DNA from 3 places in the Clostridium perfringens genome. Region 1 is predicted to be linked to each of the others. Evidence: a T-box and tRNA genes for the amino acid it is inferred to sense, from the RefSeq annotation. Region 1 holds a T-box; the other regions hold tRNA genes.

Region 1 (4,662 bases):
TCTTGAGTAAGCTCTAGAGGGAATCCATAAGTATCATATAATTTGAAAGCTTTAGCTCCTGATAAAACTTTCTCATTTTTTTCTTCCATTTCTGAAATATAGCTCATAAGTATATCCATACCTGAGTCTATTGTTTCATTAAATCTTTCTTCTTCTAATTTAATTATTTTCTTAATGTAATCAGCTTTTTCTTTTAATTCTGGATAAGCTTCACCGTAATTTTCAACTACAGCATCAACCATTTCATTTAAGAATATACCTTTAACTCCTAAAAGTCTTCCATGTCTAGCAGCTCTTCTAATAAGTCTTCTTAAAACATATCCTCTACCTTCATTTGATGGTTGAACACCGTCACATATTAAGAAAGTAACACTTTTTCCATGGTCAGTTATTATTCTTAATGATACATCTTTGTCTTTATCTTCTCCATATTTAGCATTTGTTAATTCACATGCTTTATTTAATATGTTTTTAACTGTATCTATTTCGAAGATATTATCTACACCTTGCATTATTGTAGCTATTCTTTCTAAGCCCATACCTGTATCTATGTTCTTTTGAGCTAACTCATTGTAGTTTCCTTCTTCATCTTTATCAAATTGAGTGAAAACTAAGTTCCAGAACTCAACTATTCTATCAGCATCTGAAGCTTCTAAGAATTCTTCTACAGTTTCAACCTTTCCTTCTCCTCTATCAAAGTGAATCTCTGTACAAGGACCACAAGGACCTACCCCTATTTCCCAGAAGTTATCATCTTTTCCTAATCTGAATATTCTGCTTGGATCTACATCAGTTTTACTAGTCCAAATATCATAAGCTTCATCGTCATTTAAATATATAGTTACATATAATTTATCCTTTGGAATTCCTAAAGTTTCTGTTATAAACTCCCAAGCCCAAGGAATTATTTCTGATTTGAAGTAATCTCCAAATGAAAAGTTTCCTAGCATTTCGAAGAATGTACCATGTCTTGATGTTTTACCAACATTCTCTATATCACCAGTTCTTATACACTTTTGGCAAGTTGTTATTCTTCTTTTTGGTGGTTCTTCTAAACCTGTGAAATAAGGTTTAAGTGGTGCCATACCTGCATTTATTAATAATAAACTCTTATCATTTTTAGGTACTAACGGAAATGACTGTAATCTTAAATGATCTTTGCTTTCAAAAAAGCTTAAATATTTTTCTCTTAATTCATTTGCTCCCATGAATTTCATAATTTATTCCTCCAAATTTTATGTATTTATCCTTTAGCCTTTAAGTTTAATCATATATTATAAAATAAGATTAAACCCTCTACTTAGCCTAGATATTCTTTTATTTTATAATTAGTTTCACACATAAAAAAAGAACATAAAACACCTCACCCCTAATTAAAAGGGACGAAATCCTATGCTCCGCGGTACCACCCTAATTATGTAAAACTACATCACTCTAAAAATTATAGCTCAAAGATAGCTTCAACATCTCTTTTAAGAAGTTCTCACCAACCACTTCCTCTCTGACTAAAAGATAAATGCCTACTCATTCTCGTCAACGCTTTTCATTAAGTTATTATAGGCAAATTATAAAAAAAATTTCTTTACCTGTCAATATAATTGCCAACTGTATTAATATCTATTTTATTAAATTACTATGTATTCCTATATATTTTATGATTATTTATCTACTAAGTTAAATATTATTTTTATATAAAATACTATTAAAATAATATTATTATGTATATTTATTAATATCTAAAACTTTTTAACTATAAAAAAATATATCATACTTCTTAATAACTATGATTTAATCTAATACTAAAATATCATAAAAACATATAATAATCCCAATCATCAAATAGAACTTTAATCACAACAGCTATAGGAACTATAAAAACCATTCCTAAAAGCCCTCCTATTTGCTCTCCAATCAAAAGTAATATTATGATTAATATTGGATGCATATCTATACTCTCAGCTGTAATTTTAGGTGCTATTAAGTTTCCTTCAATTTGTTGAATTATTAAAAAAGTCAATATAACCCACAAAATTTTATTTGGGCCTTCTACTAATGCTACAACTATTGCAGGTATTGCTCCTAAAACCGCTCCAAAATATGGTATAATATTGAGTAACGCATTTAAAAACGCTAATAATAGAGGAAACTTTATTCCTAGTATAAGCATACCTATAAATGTCATAACTCCAACTAATAAGCTTAAAAGTAATTGCCCTAAAATATATTTACCTAAGACTTTATCAACATCTCTCCCTAGATTTTTTAATAGAGCTCTCTTCTCTATTGGGCAGCAATATAAAAATTTATTAGATAATAAATCTCCATAGGCTAAAAAATAATATGCTAATACAGGTATAACAGCAAAAGCTAAAATATTTTCTGAAAAGCTAATTAAATTATTTATAATACTAGTTGCAAAACTAACTAATAATATATTTAATTTTTCAGTAACTTGAGCTTCAATAACATCAAAAATCCCTAATTCCATAAACTTCATCTTCATAATCAAATCATTTATAAAGAATTCTATACCATTTATTAAACCATCAAAACTTTCCCCTTCTTTAAACATACTTGGAATTAGAACTGTTAAAAAAAATAATATAAGAAAAATTACACTAAGTACTATAGACATAGCTAAAAAGTTTTTATTTATTTTTGTTCTTTCACATAAAAATCTATATAGAGGCTTAAGAATATATGCAAAAATCCCTGATACAAGCACTATAAAAATAATGTCTCTAAAAGCTTCAAATTGATATAAAAGGAATATAAATAAAAAAATTATAAATGTTAATATTAAATTTCTTATAAATCTTTTTTTATCTTTTAAAGCTCTAAACATTCCTACTCCTCCTTTTTTAATTTACCTCGCCAAAATATTTTCTTGGAATCATTCTCATATTTATATTTTTATTGCCAAAAAATAAAATGCTTTCTTCTCCTAAAATAGTTTCTTTTAATTGTATAACTCGCTTTCCATTTTTAAATTTATCAACTAATCCACTTACCACTATTAGTCCTCTTATATAAAAGTCGTAATCTATTAAAATATCTTCTAATATTCCTATCATATGGCCATCCTTATTTATAAGATCAAAGTTTTTTATCTCGCTAAATTTTAACCCTCTATGTACATGTACCCCTTCTGTCATAATAGTATCGCTTAAAGAAATAACATTAGTTAAGTCCACATAATCTCTTTTTGAAAATAATTTTTTTGTTATTATAAAGCCCATGACTTTCCCATTAAAATAATCTATTGCAAGATCACAAACTACTCCAACCTTTTTTCCATTAGAATCAAAAACCTTAAGACCAATTAAATCTCTTATTCTATACACTCTAAAAGTCATCCCTTTCTAATTTAAGTAAAGCCATTAGTAATATATTTAGTATTATCTATATCCTTCCAAAAAATACATAGTTTCATAGGTATTTTAAATTTATTTTTGTAAACTTAAATAATAATCCTTAAACTTTCTAAGTAAGTTATTAACTAAATAAAGTAAGTATATATTATTAACTTAATAAATACACTTTGTATAGTGCACTTTATATTGAAAATAAAATTTAAAAAGTTTTAATATAAAAGAAAAAAGCCCCCTTTCGGGAGCTTTCTATTAAAGTAGGCTTTCGATTATTCCTCCACCTACAACTAAATCATCTTTATAGAAAACAACAGATTGACCTTTAGTTATAGCTCTTTGCTTATCTTCAAAAGAAACTTTAACTCTTCCATTTTCCATAGGACTTATAGTAGCCTTAGCTGGTCTAGCTGAATATCTAATTTTAGCTTCAACTTCCATAGGGCCTTCAAGTTTATCTATAGATATGAAATTTATATCTTTACAAACTAAATCAGTTTTAAAGATATCCTCTTCTGGTCCTACTACAACAGTATTAGTTACAGGGTTTATATCAGTAACAAACACTGGTCTTCCAAGAGCTAATCCTAAGCCCTTTCTTTGTCCTATTGTATAATAGACTATTCCTTTATGTTTTCCTAAGACATTTCCATACTTATCGACAAAGTTTCCTGGTCTAACTTTGTTTGGAGCAGCTTCACATATGTATCTTCCATGATTATTATCTGGAATAAAGCATATTTCTTCACTGTCCTTTTTATTATGTACATCTAGACCGATCTCTTTAGCTATTTCTCTAATCTTATCCTTAGTGAATTCTCCACAAGGCATTAAAGTATGCTCTAACTGTTCTTGAGTTAGATTGTATAAAGCATAAGTTTGATCTTTTCTATCATCCTTTGATCTTATAAGTTGGAATCTTCCATCTCTTTCTTCAATTTTAGCATAGTGACCTGTTGCAACATAGTCTGCACCTATACCTTTAGCTTTTTGTAAAAGCTCATCAAATTTAAGATATTTGTTACATGCAATACATGGATTTGGAGTTCTACCTTGTATATATTCGTCTACAAAATAATCTATTACATTTCTTTTAAAACTATCTCTAAAGTTTAAAACGTAAAAAGGAATATCTAGTTTTTGAGCAACTCTTCTAGCATCATCCACTGCTGACAGTGAACAACATCCACCTTCTCTTTCCTCATATTCCTTATCCTCTTGCCATATTTGCATTGTAACACCAATTACATCGTATCCCTGTTCCTTTAAAAGGTAAGCAGCAACGGAGCTATCA
Region 2 (4,662 bases), 510 kb from region 1:
TCGGTTTGCGGTACGGGCACTACTTCTCTCTCTAGACGCTTTTCTTGGCAGCGTGGAATCATGTACTTCAGTTCCGTAGAACCTTCCCCATCACGCCTCAGCATTATGAGAGCGGATTTGCCTACTCTCACTGCCTAAACGCTTAGACTAGCATCCAATAGCTAGCACACACTATCCTCCTGCGTCACGCCATCGATAATAACGATGGTAGTGGTACTGGAATATCAACCAGTTGTCCATCACCTACGCCTTTCGGCCTCGGCTTAGGTCCCGACTAACCCTCAGCGGACGAACCTTCCTGAGGAAACCTTAGGTTTTCGGCCTGTGGGATTCTCACCCACATCTCGCTACTGATGCCAACATTCTCACTCGTAACCAGTCCACCGCTCCTTACGGTACGACTTCAGCCCGGTTACGACGCTCTCCTACCGCTTGAACTAAGTTCAAGCCCGTAGCTTCGGTGGTAAGTTTAGCCCCGTTACATTTTCGGCGCAAGATCTCTCGACTAGTGAGCTATTACGCACTCTTTTAATGAATGGCTGCTTCTAAGCCAACATCCTAGTTGTCTTAGAAATCTCACATCCTTTCCCACTTAACTTACACTTTGGGACCTTAGCTGACGATCTGGGCTGTTTCCCTTTTGACCACGGATCTTATCATTCGTAGTCTGACTGCCGAGCTCAAAGTATGTGGCATTCGGAGTTTGATAAGGTTCGGTAAGCGCTATGCCCCCTAGCCCATTCAGTGCTCTACCTCCACTACTCATACTCGACGCTAGCCCTAAAGCTATTTCGGAGAGAACCAGCTATCTCCGGGTTCGATTGGAATTTCTCCGCTATCCACAGCTCATCCCATGCTTTTTCAACAGCAACGTGGTTCGGTCCTCCACGAGGTTTTACCCTCGCTTCAACCTGGCCATGGATAGGTCACCCGGTTTCGGGTCTACGGCATGCAACTAGTCGCCCTATTCAGACTCGGTTTCCCTTCGGCTCCGTACCTTAAGTACTTAACCTTGCTACATACCGTAACTCGTTGGCTCGTTCTACAAAAAGCACCTCATCACCCTCATAAGGGGCTCTGAGCGGTTGTAGGCACACGGTTTCAGGTTCTATTTCACTCCCCTCCCGGGGTTCTTTTCACCTTTCCCTCACGGTACTGCTTCACTATCGGTCATCAGGTAGTATTTAGCCTTGGGAGGTGGTCCTCCCTGCTTCCCACAAGGTTTCACGTGTCTCGTGGTACTCTGGATCAGAACTGATTGATTTCCCGTTTCATCTACAGGACTATTACCTTCTACGGTGGAACTTTCCAGTTCTCTTCGATTACGTCCTACCAATCGTTATGTTCTGTCCACAACCCCGGAAACAAGTTTCCGGTTTGGGCTCTTTCCCTTTCGCTCGCCGCTACTAAGAAAATCGATTTTTCTTTCTCTTCCTCCAGGTACTTAGATGTTTCAGTTCCCTGGGTTACCTTCATTAAGTTATGTATTCACTTAATGATACATGGGGTTTCCCATGTGAGTTTCCTCATTCGGAGATCTTCGGATCTCAGGCTATGTGCGCCTACCCGAAGCTTATCGCAGCTTATCACGTCCTTCATCGGCTCCTGATGCCAAGGCATTCACCATGCGCCCTTTGTAGCTTGACCTATATTAGTTATAGTTCTCATTTTACAAAGAATAGAAATTGGTTTTGCCAATTTGGCTTGTTGTTTCTATATTAATTTATGTGCAATTTTCAAAGAACAATGGTGGGTCTAAATGGACTCGAACCATCGACCTCACGCTTATCAGGCGTGCGCTCTAACCACCTGAGCTATAGACCCACATATGGTGGAGGTAAGGAGATTCGAACTCCTGACCCCCTGCGTGCAAGGCAGGTGCTCTCCCAACTGAGCTATACCCCCATATTTAATCGTTGCTCTCACAACGCATATTATTTTATCAAGAAACTTTTTCGTTGTCAATACTTTTTTGTAGTATTTTGTCGAATTTAGTCTCTCAAAATTAAACAGAGATATTATCCAGAATTCATTGTCATCTTAGTTGTCCTAAGATGTATTCCTTAGAAAGGAGGTGATCCAGCCGCAGGTTCTCCTACGGCTACCTTGTTACGACTTCACCCCAATCGCTGACCCTACCTTCGGCCGCTGCCTCCTTGCGGTTAGCTCACGGACTTCGGGTATTGCCAACTCTCATGGTGTGACGGGCGGTGTGTACAAGACCCGGGAACGTATTCACCGCGACATTCTGATTCGCGATTACTAGTAACTCCAGCTTCATGTAGGCGAGTTTCAGCCTACAATCCGAACTGAGACTGGTTTTTAAGTTTGGCTCCACCTCGCGGTATTGCATCTCTCTGTACCAGCCATTGTAGCACGTGTGTAGCCCTACACATAAGGGGCATGATGATTTGACGTCATCCCCACCTTCCTCCTGGTTAACCCAGGCAGTCTCGCTAGAGTCCTCAACTTAATGGTAGTAACTAACGACAAGGGTTGCGCTCGTTGCGGGACTTAACCCAACATCTCACGACACGAGCTGACGACAACCATGCACCACCTGTCACCTTGTCCCCGAAGGGATTTCCTCGATTAAGAGTAATGCAAGGGATGTCAAGTGTAGGTAAGGTTCTTCGCGTTGCTTCGAATTAAACCACATGCTCCGCTACTTGTGCGGGTCCCCGTCAATTCCTTTGAGTTTTAATCTTGCGACCGTACTCCCCAGGCGGAATACTTAATGCGTTAGCGGCGGCACGGAGGTGTTGAAACCCCCACACCTAGTATTCATCGTTTACGGCGTGGACTACCAGGGTATCTAATCCTGTTTGCTCCCCACGCTTTCGAGCCTCAGCGTCAGTTACAGTCCAGAGAGTCGCCTTCGCCACTGGTGTTCTTCCTAATCTCTACGCATTTCACCGCTACACTAGGAATTCCACTCTCCTCTCCTGCACTCTAGATAACCAGTTTGGAATGCAGCACCCAAGTTGAGCCCGGGTATTTCACATCCCACTTAATCATCCGCCTACGCTCCCTTTACGCCCAGTAAATCCGGATAACGCTCGCCACCTACGTATTACCGCGGCTGCTGGCACGTAGTTAGCCGTGGCTTCCTCCTTGGGTACCGTCATTATCTTCCCCAAAGACAGAGCTTTACGATCCGAAAACCTTCATCACTCACGCGGCGTTGCTGCATCAGGGTTTCCCCCATTGTGCAATATTCCCCACTGCTGCCTCCCGTAGGAGTCTGGGCCGTGTCTCAGTCCCAATGTGGCCGATCACCCTCTCAGGTCGGCTACGCATCGTCGCCTTGGTAGGCCGTTACCCCACCAACTAGCTAATGCGCCGCGGGTCCATCTCATAGCGGATTGCTCCTTTGGTTGAATGATGATGCCATCTTTCAACATTATGCGGTATTAATCTTCCTTTCGGAAGGCTATTCCACTCTATGAGGCAGGTTACCCACGTGTTACTCACCCGTCCGCCGCTAATCCGTTCCCCGAAGGAAACTTCATCGCTCGACTTGCATGTGTTAAGCACGCCGCCAGCGTTCATCCTGAGCCAGGATCAAACTCTCAATTTAAAAGTTTAATCTATACTCATATTACTTATAAAAGAATTGCTGGTTTATGTTAATATCTTCTGTTTAATTTTCAAAGACCATTGTCATCTTGTAGTGCGTTTCTTGTTTGTTCTTGATGACGATATTTATGATATCACAATTATAACTTCCTTTTAATATAATCATTTCCATTTAACATAATTATTTTTATTTTTCTTCTAATTTCATACTTTTTCTCTCTTTTTTATCTATAGATACACTTGGTTCAGTTGAAGATTCTAAAATGTATTTTTTTATATTTTAAAGTCGAATAACAACTTAAAATCAATTATTTAGATATTATTTCTTATAGATTTCATTTAAATTCTACTAATTAAAACATAGCTTAAAATAGAAAAAGTATTAAAGAATCCTATTATTAAAATAAGTTTCTTTAATACTTTTATCTTTTAAAATAATAAATGCCTTTTACTGATAAATTATTATTTATTTTTTTCTTTATTATTTAGCAAAATTGAATATTATACCTACTATGGCTGAGGCAATAATATAAAAAATTGGTGACTTTTTATATTTTCTTATAAAAAAGAATAAAATTCCTGCTAATATTAAAGCTTTAATTGATAATATATCTGTAATATTATGTGTTTCTGCATATTTATTTAAAGTTAATATTGATATTTTTACTATTTCAAAGCCTGCCGCAAGTAAAAGACCTGTTGATGCTGGTCTTAATCCATAAAAACAATCAGCCACTCTTTTATTTTCTTTAAATTTTGCTAAGACTCTCGCTACAATTAAAATTATAATTATTGAAGGTACTATAATACCTATGGTTGAGGTAATGGCACCTAAAACTCCATAGGTTGCATAACCAACATAAGTTGCCATATTGATTCCCATAGCACCTGGTACTGATTGAGATATTGCAATCATGTTTGCAAGATCAGTATGAGTAAACCAATGTGTTTTATCTGAAATATTATATAGAAATGGTATAGTAGCAGCTCCACCGCCTACGGCAAAAAGACCAACTTTAAAAAATTCTAAAAATAATCTAATTAGTATCATTCTTTTTACCTCCAATTGATCTTAATACTATT
Region 3 (4,662 bases), 1.1 Mb from region 1:
ATATTAGAAACAGCATCAACCCTTAATCCATCTATATGAAATTCATTTATAAAGTAAAAAGCATTAGAAATTAAGAAGCTTTTTACTTCTGGCTTTCCCAAATCAAAATTAAAAGTTCCCCAACCCTTATTATCAGCTTTCCACTTTTCCTCATATTCATAAGTTGGTGTACCATCAAACATATATAATCCTTGTTCATCCTTGCAAAAATGACCTGGTACCCAATCTAAAATAACTCCTATATCCTCCTTATGAAGAGCATTTATTAGCCTTTTTAATCCTTTAATATCTCCATATCTACTTGTTATTGAATAATATCCTGTAACTTGATACCCCCAAGAGGCATCTAATGGATGCTCATTTAATGGCATAAATTCAACATGAGTATATCCCATTTCCTTAACATACTTAGGTAAAACCACACTTAACTCATCATAGGATAAAAACTCATCCTCATCTTTTCTTTTCCATGAGCCTAAGTGTAATTCATATATATTAATAGGACTTTCAAAATAATTAGTTTCTTCTCTTTTATTTAACCACTTTTTATCTGACCATCTTATTTTAGTTTTTTCGCATAAAATAGAAGCAGTATTAGGTCTAACCTCTGAATAAATTCCATAAGGATCAGCCTTTAATACTGCTTTTCCATCTTCCTGCTCAATATAATATTTATACTTAATTCCCTCTTTTAATCTAGGTATAAAAATGCTCCAAAGCCCTGTTTCATTTATTCTCTCAAGTTTATTTTCTTCTTTTGTCTCCCAGTTTGAAAAATCTCCAACTAAAAAAATATTCTTTGCCCTTGGAGCCCAAAGGGTAAATCTTACCCCTCGTTTTCTATTTTCACTAGTAAAATGAGCTCCCATAAAATTATAAGCATTATAATTTCGCCCTTCATGAAATAAATATAAATCATCTTCATTAAAAATTTTATTTTTTAATTGTGTTTTATATTTTTCTTTTCTCACCCCAACAGGTTTTATCTCTAATTTATCATCTTTTACCTCTACTAAAGTCATCACAAATCTCCTTGCCCTTCTTAAGATATAAATAAAAATATTATTTATACAAATTCAAATCTAATTATTTAATTAAATTATTCTAAAATAATCTTATAAAAAATAAACCCATTAATATATTAAATGTATTTTTTTACCAAAACAATATTTAAAAATTTCATATCATTAAATAAATTTTATATAATAAAAATAATATTTTTCCTGCCCAATCCCTCTCAAGCCTTATGATGGCATATTTGACTACTCTCACTTTAAAAGTTTCTTTGGGAATACTTTCTTTTTTATTAAACAAAAAAGCTATGAAAGAGTAATTTCTCTTTCATAGCTACTGAATATCAATTATTTGATTTAATTCTCATAATTTCTTCTTCTAAATTTTTTATAAGATTATCAATCTCTTTTGTATCTTTATTGGCTAAAATGAAATTTCTTTTTTTAAGTTTTAATTCAACTAATTCATCTTCTAAAGCTTCTACTTTTGCCATCTCAATACACTCCCCACGCAAATTTCTGTACCATAAATAATATAACCCCAATTTCAAAACTTATATTTATTATATAATAAATTAACTAATATTACATAACAAATTTGTTAAATATCAAAATTCAATTTATCGGAAGTGTTTTTTTATGCTCATATATCCATAAATCGGAACTCCTAGTAATATTAAAATAAATCCATACATTACTATTTCAGCTCCTGAAGCATATATTGCCCAAATTGCAAAAGCAAAACCTATTAAACATCTTATTATTAAACCTAAATGTTTTTTAAATGTAGGTTTTTTATCCTCTTTAACCATAAGTATTATTTCTGCAATAGTTGAAATCGCATATATTGGTAAGTAACTTAAAGTAGCTAATACAACTATAAAGCTATATGCCCCTGCTAAACCCTTAGTAAAGTTCATTAGGAATATAATATTTATAAATATACTACCTATTATTAAGGCTACATGTGGCGTATTATACTTAGGATGTACCTTAGCAAATACACTAGGGAAAATTCCATCCTCTCCAGCAGCATATCCTACTCTAGCAGTTGATAATAGCCATCCCATAGCTGTTCCTAAAATACTAATAGCTATAGCTATATTTAAGAAGTTTAAACTCTTTAAATTTAAAACTTTAACTATTATATCAGAAATAGGAGCAGTACTTGAAGCTAATTCACTTTGACTCATAGCTCCCATAGCTACGACACTTATTAATATATATAAAACAGTACTAATTAACATACCTAATATAGTACTTCTCTTAACATTTTTTTCAGGATCTTTTATTTCTCCTCCTGCTACAGATGCAGTTTCTAAGCCCATAAATGCCCATAAAGTTAAAGATGCTGCTACAGGAATAGTTGAAACACCCTTTCCTTCTGGAAACATTGGTGTTAGGTTTGACGGATCAAAGTAAATTAATCCAACAACTATGAAGAATATAAATAATAAAACTTTAAAAACAGTTATTACTGAAGCTACTCTACCTGCTAACTTTGTTCCTCTTATATTTATATATGTACAAATCCATAAGATAGACGAACAGAATAAGAAACCTATTATTGGTGAATTAGTTAAACTTGTTATAACTTCACCTAAATAAGTAGTAATAACTATAAAAATAGTAGCATTTCCAATCCAAGATCCATTCCAATAAAGCCATGCAGTCATGAATCCCATAAAGTTTCCGTAAGCTAGTCTAGAGTATTCATAAGTTCCTCCTGTCTTTGGAATCTTTGAACCTAAGTTAGCAAACGTTAATGCCAAAACCAAAGAACCTAATCCCGTTAATAACCATGCCATTATAGTTGAACCAGGACCAGATACACTAGCTAAACTGGCTGGAAGCATAAATATCCCAGATCCCATCATGTTACCAACTACTAAAGCTGTAGCAGTAAACAATCCTATTTCCTTTTTTAATTTAGGTTTTCCCATTTTTAATCCTCCTAAAAGCGAATAAATCCAAAACATTAATTTTCACTATATAAAAATTAGTTTGTACTATTTCAATAATTTTATATAGTATATATAACCCCAATTAAAATTTTTAAATCCCTTACTTTGCTCATTGTAATATAAGTTCTATGTAAATTAACATAAATAGAACTTTAATTATTTAAAGAAACTCTAATAAAAATAACTATATAACTTTAAATCGCTAAAGTTTAAAAATTATTTTAATAAGTATAATTTAAAGTATATATAAATAAAATGCTACTTATAGAATATTATCTTATTACTTTATTTTGAACTTATTACTAGCCCTTAGATTCTCTTAATATAAAACTTATAACAATAATCAAAATTTAACTTTCATAAATAATTATAAATAAAAACATGATTATTTTCTATAAAATATAAGTATTTATGCATTATTTTTTGTAAAAATACTTTAAACTCAGTTTACATATATTTACTTAATTATTGTTCAAATATATGCTTAATTGTATTAAGCTTTTTATTTTTTCCATATATTATGATCTTTTTAACCTCTATAATATTATAATGAATATGAAAAATTAGAGTCATCTTTTAAAAATGACTCTAAAATTACAACAATATCTTAAGGTTTTGCTAAATAAGCACTATGAAATTTAATTATAAATAGTAATTGTATTGATCCTAAATATACTATTATCAATATCTTAGATAGAAATATACTCTTATTTACAAAATAAAAAAGCTATGAACTTTGTTCATAGCTTTAATGGTGGAGGTAAGGAGATTCGAACTCCTGACCCCCTGCGTGCAAGGCAGGTGCTCTCCCAACTGAGCTATACCCCCAAAAATGGTGGACCTTCAGGGACTCGAACCCCGGACCTACCGGTTATGAGCCGGTTGCTCTAACCAACTGAGCTAAAGATCCATATTACCTGGCAACCACCTACTCTCCCACACAGTCTCCCGTGCAGTACCATCGGCCTCAATAGGCTTAACCTTCGTGTTCGGAATGGAAAACGGGTGTTACCCTAAAGAGCATCATCACCAGATGACATGTATATGTTATCAAATCTCTAATAATTTGTCAACATATTTTTGAAAGTTTTTGTTCTTTCAAAATTGCACATATTTAATTTACTATATTTGGTCAAGCCCTCGATCTATTAGTATCGGTCAGCTGAACATGTTACCATGCTTACACCCCCGACCTATCAACCTTGTGTTCTTCAAGGGATCTTACTAGCTTACGCTATGGGAAATCTCATCTTGAGGTTGGCTTCACGCTTAGATGCTTTCAGCGTTTATCCATTCCCGACTTAGCTACCCAGCTGTGCTCCTGGCGGAACAACTGGTACACCAGAGGTCAGTCCATCCCGGTCCTCTCGTACTAAGGACAGCTCCTCTCAAATTTCCTACGCCCGCGACGGATAGGGACCGAACTGTCTCACGACGTTCTGAACCCAGCTCGCGTGCCGCTTTAATGGGCGAACAGCCCAACCCTTGGGACCTACTTCAGCCCCAGGATGCGACGAGCCGACATCGAGGTGCCAAACCTCCCCGTCGATGTGGACTCTTGGGGGAGATCAGCCTGTTATCCCCGAGGTAGCTTTTATCCGTTGAGCGATGGCCCTCCCACGAGGTACCACCGGATCACTAAGCCCGACTTTCGTCCCTGCTCCACTTGTGGGTGTCGCAGTCAG

What was found. A T-box is a leader RNA that pairs with one kind of tRNA and senses whether it is charged. The one in region 1 lies ahead of alaS (alanine--tRNA ligase), so its partner is inferred to be a tRNA-Ala.
Positions count from the first base shown of each region.
Region 2: it has a tRNA-Ala gene. The T-box ahead of alaS (alanine--tRNA ligase) is inferred to sense a tRNA for this amino acid. The anticodon was not compared.
Region 3: it has a tRNA-Ala gene. The T-box ahead of alaS (alanine--tRNA ligase) is inferred to sense a tRNA for this amino acid. The anticodon was not compared.

Region 1 covers NZ_CP065681.1:1,301,824-1,306,485, reverse strand. The annotation lists gene alaS (alanine--tRNA ligase) at 1-1,217, opposite strand, end outside; T-box leader at 1,376-1,546, opposite strand; gene I6G60_RS06440 (AI-2E family transporter) at 1,808-2,845, opposite strand; gene I6G60_RS06435 (PRC-barrel domain-containing protein) at 2,862-3,344, opposite strand; gene mnmA (tRNA 2-thiouridine(34) synthase MnmA) at 3,624-4,662, opposite strand, start outside.
Region 2 covers NZ_CP065681.1:796,245-800,906, reverse strand. The annotation lists rRNA gene I6G60_RS04095 (23S ribosomal RNA) at 1-1,647, opposite strand, end outside; tRNA gene I6G60_RS04090 (tRNA-Ile) at 1,748-1,824, opposite strand; tRNA gene I6G60_RS04085 (tRNA-Ala) at 1,830-1,905, opposite strand; rRNA gene I6G60_RS04080 (16S ribosomal RNA) at 2,068-3,580, opposite strand; gene I6G60_RS04075 (chromate transporter) at 4,061-4,630, opposite strand; gene I6G60_RS04070 (chromate transporter) at 4,617-4,662, opposite strand, start outside.
Region 3 covers NZ_CP065681.1:230,164-234,825, forward strand. The annotation lists gene glgB (1,4-alpha-glucan branching protein GlgB) at 1-1,022, opposite strand, end outside; gene I6G60_RS01205 (hypothetical protein) at 1,358-1,507, opposite strand; gene I6G60_RS01210 (APC family permease) at 1,634-2,956, opposite strand; tRNA gene I6G60_RS01215 (tRNA-Ala) at 3,730-3,805, opposite strand; tRNA gene I6G60_RS01220 (tRNA-Ile) at 3,811-3,887, opposite strand; rRNA gene rrf (5S ribosomal RNA) at 3,893-4,011, opposite strand; rRNA gene I6G60_RS01230 (23S ribosomal RNA) at 4,106-4,662, opposite strand, start outside.